One region of the Photobacterium sp. AWH4_225 genome, then DNA from elsewhere that is predicted to be linked to it. Evidence: riboswitches for the same ligand, from Rfam matches in the RefSeq annotation. Region 1 holds a riboswitch; the other holds the start of a gene.

Evidence for each region. Region 1 has a riboswitch for lysine ahead of ACXAD4_RS22370 (Na+/H+ antiporter NhaC family protein). Riboswitches for the same ligand answer to the same signal wherever they lie in the genome.
Region 2: linked by a shared signal. The riboswitch ahead of lysC (lysine-sensitive aspartokinase 3) and the one ahead of ACXAD4_RS22370 (Na+/H+ antiporter NhaC family protein) in region 1 are both predicted to bind lysine.

What each region holds. Positions count from the first base shown of each region.
Region 1 is NZ_JBSWTF010000004.1:1,135,260-1,139,159, reverse strand. Features, by position in the region: gene cspE (transcription antiterminator/RNA stability regulator CspE) at 264-473, shown strand; lysine riboswitch at 902-1,079, shown strand; gene ACXAD4_RS22370 (Na+/H+ antiporter NhaC family protein) at 1,203-2,696, shown strand; gene ACXAD4_RS22365 (saccharopine dehydrogenase) at 2,742-3,806, shown strand.
Region 2 is NZ_JBSWTF010000001.1:270,377-274,276, forward strand. Features, by position in the region: gene metH (methionine synthase) at 1-401, shown strand, start outside; gene lysC (lysine-sensitive aspartokinase 3) at 633-2,015, opposite strand; lysine riboswitch at 2,124-2,311, opposite strand; gene ACXAD4_RS01425 (pyridoxal-phosphate-dependent aminotransferase family protein) at 2,567-3,685, shown strand; gene ACXAD4_RS01430 (PglL family O-oligosaccharyltransferase) at 3,754-3,900, opposite strand, start outside.

The sequences.
Region 1 (3,900 bases):
AATAGTTAACCCCTCAAAAAATAATACGAAAAATTGTCAAAAATTCGCTGCATATTTTTCACTCTGTTGTTATGATACGCAGGCTCAATTTGAGAAGAGTTATTTAATGCAACATCAAGTACAAGTTAAACCATCTGATATCATTACGTTTTCGTACTGTATCTAACTGTTTCCCTTATATTTATCGTCACATTAATAATTCAATTTTAACTGACCGTAGCTATTGGCTTGCGGTTTAAATGAATTTACATAAGGGACATCACATGTCTAAGTCTACTGGTATCGTTAAGTGGTTTAACGAAGAAAAAGGTTTCGGTTTCATCACTCAAGAGAACGGCGGTGCTGACGTATTCGTACACTTCCGCGCTATCGCTTCTGAAGGTTTCAAGACTCTTTCTGAAGGTCAGAAAGTTTCTTTCGACATCGAGCAAGGCCAGAAAGGTCCTCAAGCTGCGAACGTAGTTACTCTATAAGTTTCCGAACTTTAGAGAAGAAAATGCTGGCCTAGGCCGGCATTTTTTGTATCTGCAATATCTGAACCCCAACTCCTCCCTCAACATACCTTTAACCACTTTTTTATTTAGGTACCGCTGGGTAAATATGCAGGTTGAGCCTCCATTTTAGCACCGGTACCTTGTGTCTTTCTCAGGCCCTCTCCGGTCAACCCCGACAAAGCTAAGACTACTCCAGATAAATACTGATATGAAATCCACCATTAACAGCAAAAAATAGCCTTTGTGGTTGTTGTTGCTGCAAGCATGGTAGCCAGTAGTGCAATGTTTTGTTAATTGAGTGTTTAATAAAATATATAATGTGATATTGATCACAATGTGGCGTCAAGTTGATTTGGATTATGCGTTTTTATGTTTTATTCAATACAAAGCGGGTGGTTATTCACTGCCTGCAACGTAGAGGCGCATTACCTAAGAGTAGTTTAGTGAAGGTCGACAGCCGATGAAGCTAAACGAAAGGAGTCAATGCCGAAGTGGTTTTGGTCGTCAGCCAAGCTGCTGGGGTTGTTCTTAATAGGAGCAGCACTGTCATCTCGGGCCCTGCCCGGATGGAGAGCTACAGCAATTTTTGTTTTCGAACAGGTAAGTTCGCCTACCGATTTCGTACAGCCTTTGTCGCTCGCGTGCTCCTTACGCCCCTCCTCTAAATACTCAAATACCTTGATGTTGTTTTTTAGGAGAAGTCTACGAATGGCTGATTACGGATTATTGTCCATCGTACCCGCGGTGCTGGCGCTGATACTCGCCTTTACCACTCGGCATGTTGTTTTGGCTCTGGGCGTTGCAGTGATCAGCGGCATGCTGATCTTAACCAAGGGTCATCCTGTCGATACTGCGTTGATGTTCTTGTCTGATGGGCCGTTCACACAGCTTGCATCGGGCAGCAACGCACAGATCATTATTGTTATTACCATTATTTCCGGCTTTATCTACCTGGTCGAGCAAAGCGGTGGTATGGCAGCGTTTTCGACCATGGCGACCCGCTATGTGTCATCACCATTGAAAGCCCAGCTCGCCACCTGGGCAACCGGGATCGGGGTGTTTTTTACCGACTCGGGCAACTCGCTTATTCTTGGCCCGATGTTCTCGCCAATTTACAACAAGCTCAAGCTGAGCAAGGAGAAGCTGGCCTTTATCATTGACTCGACCTCGTCGCCGATTTGCGTGCTGATCCCGATTATCAGCTGGGGTGTCTACTCGCAGGGCCTGATTGAGAACGCATTCGATAACATGGGCCAGCCCGTTGATGGCTTTGCGACTTTCCTGCAGGTGATCCCTTACCAGCTCTATGCCTTGCTGGCACTGTTCAGTGTGCCTGTCTACGCGGTGCTGAAAAAAGACTGGGGGCCAATGGCCGAAGCCGAGCGGCAAGCTCGCCAGCAGGCTGAGGAGAGCGTACTGCCTGTGGATGACCAGCAGGTGAAATCAGGCCGTATCTCGCTGATTGTATTGCCCCTGGCGGTACTGTTCGGCTCGCTGATCGCGCTGTTCACTTATAACTACCATCTGCATGGCACCATCAATGGCCCGGTGATCCGAGCATCGCTTGGCACCAGCTATCTGATTGCCTCGATAACGGCGATTGCCTACTACGCTTACACCAAAACTATGACCGCCTCGACAGCCTTCAACACTTTTGTGTCGGGAATGCAGCGGATCATGCTAATTTTGGTTATCTTGCTATTGGCATGGACCTTGGGTGATATCTGTAAGTCTCTGGGTACAGGGGACTATATTAGCCAGGTGATGAATGATCGCTTGCCGGTGTTTATGCTGCCTGCATTGATTTTCATTATCGGCAGCTTTATCTCGGTAGCGACAGGTTCGTCGTGGGGCACTTTCGCCATCCTGATCCCGATTGCAGTGCCGGTTGCCAGTGCGCTGGGCGCCGACCCACTAATTTGTATTGGTGCAGCGCTAAGTGGCGGTATGCTGGGGGATCATTCATCACCGATTTCCGACACGACAATTCTTAGCTCGATGTCGACTGGATGTGATCATGTTTCCCACGTCCGCACCCAGTTCCCATACGCTATTTTGACAGGCGTAACCGCCAGCATCGGCTTCATGGTTGCCGAAATCACCCGTAGCCCGTACACCATCGTACTGGCCGCCGTATTGCAAGTTGCACTGATTGTTTTGATGGTGCGCCGTCAGGCCGCAGCCACCCCAGTTACCGCTTAAATAGCGATTGCTATTTCGAGCTACCGTTTAAAAAAAGGATTGAAAATGAACACACTATTTTGGCTAAGAGATGAAGTAAAAGTGGGTGAGCACCGCACGGCATTGACACCTACCGGAGCCAAAGCCCTGATTGATGCGGGCGCCCAGGTGATTGTCGAGCGTAGCGATACCCGTATTTTCCCTGACCAAGCTTATGTCGATGTGGGCTGTGAGCTAGCGGCGGGCCATAGCTGGACTGAAGCTCCAGAGCACGCTTATATCTTGGGTTTGAAAGAGCTGGCTGAAGATGACTTCCCGCTCAAGCACCAGCACATTTACTTTGCCCATGCGTTCAAGGGGCAGGATGAAGCTGTGCAGATCTTATCCCGCTTCAATGCCGGTGGCGGCCAAATTCTTGACCTAGAGTTCCTGCAAGACGAAATGGGCAAGCGTGTTTGTGCCTTCGGATACTGGGCGGGCTATGTTGGTGCAGCGATTGGCCTGTCGGGTTATATCCACCATTTACACTGTAAAGATGTGTTCGGCGCAGTGGGCAGCTACCCGGATCGCGACCATTACCTAGCAGTACTGCGCGAGCAGGTTGCAACACTGTCAGAGAAGCCTAAGGTATTGGTTATCGGTCAGTTTGGCCGCTGTGGCCGTGGCGCATTGGATCTATTTGCCGAGCTGGGTATCGATGCTGACGGCTGGGATATCGAAGAAACCAAAGCCGGTGGCCCATTCACTGCAATCAATGACTACGACATCTTGGTTAACTGTGCTTACCTTGCCGAGGGCACGCCTCCGTTCATTACCAAGGAAAGCCTGGGTGAGAACCCTCGCCTGAGCATGGTCAGCGATGTCAGCTGCGATCCGAATAACCCGGATAACCCAATCCGCATCTACAACCAGAGCACCAAGTTGGCGAAGCCAATTATCGAATCGGATGTTAGCGGGCTATATGTTCAGGCGGTCGACCACCTACCAACAGTACTGCCAAAAGAAAGCAGCGAAGATTTCGCTGGGCAACTGCTTCCGCATCTATTGACCCTGTGTAAAGGTGAAGATCCAAACGGCGTCTGGGCAAGGGCACGTGACTTCTACGCGACAGCGCAGAACATTGTAAAGTAAAAACCGGGGCGGCTCGTCTAAGTTGATAAGTGATAGGGATCTACGTTTGTTAGATCCCTTTTTTATATCGATAAAATCTAACTCAAACTTCGCC
Region 2 (3,900 bases), on a different contig from region 1:
CCGACCGTTTGGCCGAGGCATTTGCTGAGTATCTCCATGAGCAGGTACGTAAGGATATCTGGGGTTACTCACCGGATGAGGATTTGTCCAACGATGATCTGATCCGCGAGAAATACCAGGGGATCCGCCCGGCACCGGGTTACCCAGCGTGTCCTGAGCATACCGAAAAAGGCTCGCTGTGGGAGCTGTTGCAGGTCGAAGAAACCATCGGTATGTCACTGACCACCAGTTATGCGATGTGGCCGGGGGCATCGGTCTCTGGCTGGTACTTCTCCCATCCAGACTCGCGCTACTTTGCGATCGCCCAGATCCAAGATGATCAACGTGACAGCTATGCTGATCGCAAGGGGTGGGATTTGGTCGAAGCCGAGAAATGGCTGGGGCCGAACCTTAATGGCTAGTAGGTTTGCTAAGAACTTTTGTTCGAATAGTCTAGCCTATGCAGCAGAATAAATTTCAAAACCTACCCGTCAGGGAAGACGGGTTAGAGCGACATGGATGTCAGCTTTTGCGTTTTTGAAACTTTCATTCTGTTGCCTGGCTTAAGATATCAAGCAACAGAACAACAATAAAAAAGGCGCTCATTGAGCGCCTTTTTCTTTTCTACTATTCAGAATCTTATCCGTTTAGCCTTACTCAAACAGGCCTTGGTGCAGAACCTTGATCACTTCGCGTGACTCTTCTGTTTTCACCAGGAAGCACAGGTTGTGAGTGCTGGCACCGAAGCAGATCATGCGTGGACTGTAGTCATCCAAACGACTAAATACCTGGGTTGCTGCGCCAGGGGCATCACCGAGTTCGTTACCGATTAGTGCGACTAAGCAAAGGTCTTGCTCGACCTCCACGCTACACAACTTGCTAAGTTGCTCCATTGCCGCAGCAGGCAGGCTTGGGGCACCACCACCGGTATCGGTTTGATCTAGGGTCAATGACACACTGACCTCTGAGGTAGTGATCAAATCAACCGAAATCTTATGCTCGGCCAGAATACGGAATACTTCTGATAGGAAACCGTAGGCGTGGAACATGTTCAGACTGGTCAAGGTAACCATAGTCTGGTTGCAGCGTAGCGCTAAAGCACGGAACTTCGGTGGTTCACTGACTTTCTGACGGATCCAAGTACCGCCTTGTTCAGGCGCTTTGGATGAGCCAATGAAGACAGGGATCTGCTGACGAACCGCTGGCAGTAAGGTCGATGGGTGCAGGATCTTGGCGCCGAAGTTGGCCATTTCAGAAGCTTCACTGAAGCTGATCTCACTGATTGGCTTGGCATTGGCGGTGATACGCGGGTCGGTAGTGTACATGCCTGGTACGTCAGTCCAGATCTCAAGGGTTCCGGCACTGATGGCCTCAGCAACGAGAGCGGCGCTGTAATCACTGCCACCACGGCCTAGGGTCGTGGTTTCACCGTTGTTATCTGAGCCAATAAAGCCTTGGGATACGACAATTGTACCGCTTTCCAGCAAAGGCTGGAGCTGGTCATCGGCGAGTTGGCGGATGGCGTCGATTTCCGGAATGGCTTTGCCGAATTGACTGTCGGTACGCATGACAGAGCGAATATCGAAACGTTGGGCAGTAGCCCCCATTTCGTTGAGAATTTGGGTAAATAAGTGCGTCGACAACAGTTCACCATGGGCAACCAGCTGATCAGTCAGCTTAGTCGATGGTGCTTCGGCGGCCTGCTCGGCTAGGCTTGCCACGTTATTGATAAGTTGTTCTATGTGGCCAGCGACAGCGTCTGGCTGAGCCAGGTTGTCGATAATGTTCTGGTGAATAGAGGTCAATTTATGTAGCCGTTGGGAGCGCTGCTCGTTATCGGCAATTCCGTTTGCAAGTTCAACTAACAGGTTGGTAACGCCGGAACAGGCACTGATCAAAACTACTTTAGCAGCAGGGTTGTCCTTGATGATCGTGGCACTTCGGCTCATGGCGGCATGATCGGCTACGCTAGTACCGCCAAATTTCGCTACGGTTATCGGTGGAGGAACAGTAAAGTTATTTTCGACAAAGCTCACAACGAGTCTCCCAGTAATAAAGAGTATAAACGCAATTAACAGGGGGCTCGGGATGGTAGTCCCGACAAAAGTCAGGAGAGCAAAAAGGTAAGATTGTAAACCGGTACAACAACCAGAAGCTCCCCACCTATTCATTACCATAGTGAATAGATGACAGCCAGAAGGATTCAACCTTCGTAGCCGATACGCCATGCCCCCTGTCATGTCGTATCTCGGCGTTACTCCCCCTCTCCAGACTGCCTCGGGGTGGGGCCCCGCAATCCTAGATACCTGGGTAACGCTCCTCTTCTGTCTGCCCCTGAGAAAAACCTTTCCTCAGGATGAACAAAAAACGATCTACATTGAACCGGATTTGCAGGTGTGTTGTCAATTACATAGAAATAAAATATGCATAAATTTTGCAAAAAATTGTCACAAATGTTGATGGAATCTATGTGCCAGAAGGTGGTCATGATTTGGTATAAGCATAATTAGCTCATTGCTGATATAGTCAATCAGTACCTTACAATAACGATTGACTGTCACGCTTACCGCCAGGGAGGAAAACAATAATGACGATTGGTAGCTTCTACCCACCACAGCGCACCCTTATGGGCCCGGGCCCTTCAGATATCTACCCACAGGTGCTTCAGGCCCTGAGCCGCCCGACCATTGGGCACTTGGATCCGCTATTCATCGGTATGATGGATGAGCTTAAACAGCTGCTGCAATACGCCTTCCAGACTCAAAATACCTTTACCATTGCGGTCTCTGCCCCGGGCAGTGCAGGTATGGAAGCCTGTTTCGTCAACTTGGTTGAACCCGGCGATAAGGTGATTGTCTGCCGCAATGGCGTATTTGGCGACCGGATGCGTGAAAATGTCGAGCGTTGCGGCGGCGTTGCCGTGATGGTCGATAACAACTGGGGGGAGCCAGTTGATCCCGATTTGGTCGCCCAGGCTCTGGACAGCAATCCGGACGCAAAAATCGTGGCCTTTGTCCATGCCGAAACTTCAACTGGTGCGCTCAGTGATGCCGAGGCGATTGCCAAACTGGCCCGTGAGCATGACTGCCTGACGATTGTGGATGCTGTGACCTCGCTAGGTGGCGTTCCTTTGTTGGTGGATGAGTGGCAGCTGGACGCGGTCTATTCCGGCAGCCAGAAATGCCTGTCGTGTGTACCGGGTCTATCGCCACTGACGTTCTCTGAAAAAGCAGTGGCTAAAATCCAAAGCCGCCAAGCACCGGTGCAGAGTTGGTTCCTCGATCAGAGCCTCGTGTTGGGATACTGGAGCGGTGAAGGCAAGCGCAGCTATCATCATACTGCGCCGGTCAACAGTCTTTATGCTCTGCATGAAGCCTTGGTTTTGCTGCATAACGAAGGGTTGGAAAATGCCTGGCAGCGCCACAAAGACGCCCACCTGGAACTTCGTGAAGGTCTGGAGCAGTTAGGCATTGAGTTTGTGGTGGATGAGGCTCATCGCTTGCCTCAGCTGAACGCAGTTTACATTCCTGACGGTATTGATGATGCCGAAGTCAGAAAAACCCTACTTGAGCGTTATAACTTGGAAATTGGTGCTGGCCTTGGTGCTCTGGCAGGTAAAGCCTGGCGTATCGGCTTGATGGGTTATGCTGCCCGCAGTGAAAACGTCGCATTGTGTTTGCGTGCACTGCAAACGACGCTGAAATAAATCTGCGCTTCGATACCAACATTATCGATAGTAAAAAAATGGCTACCTCAAGGTAGCCATTTTTGTCTTTAAGGAGCTGATTTATCAGCTTCACTTTCTATTGTCTGTACCTCAGTCGTACTTGGCGAAGCGAATTTGTGTTCTGGGTAGAGGTAACGAGCCTCATCAAGAATTTGTACGGCCTGTTCCAGCTGTCCAAGCTGGCCGTGGGCACT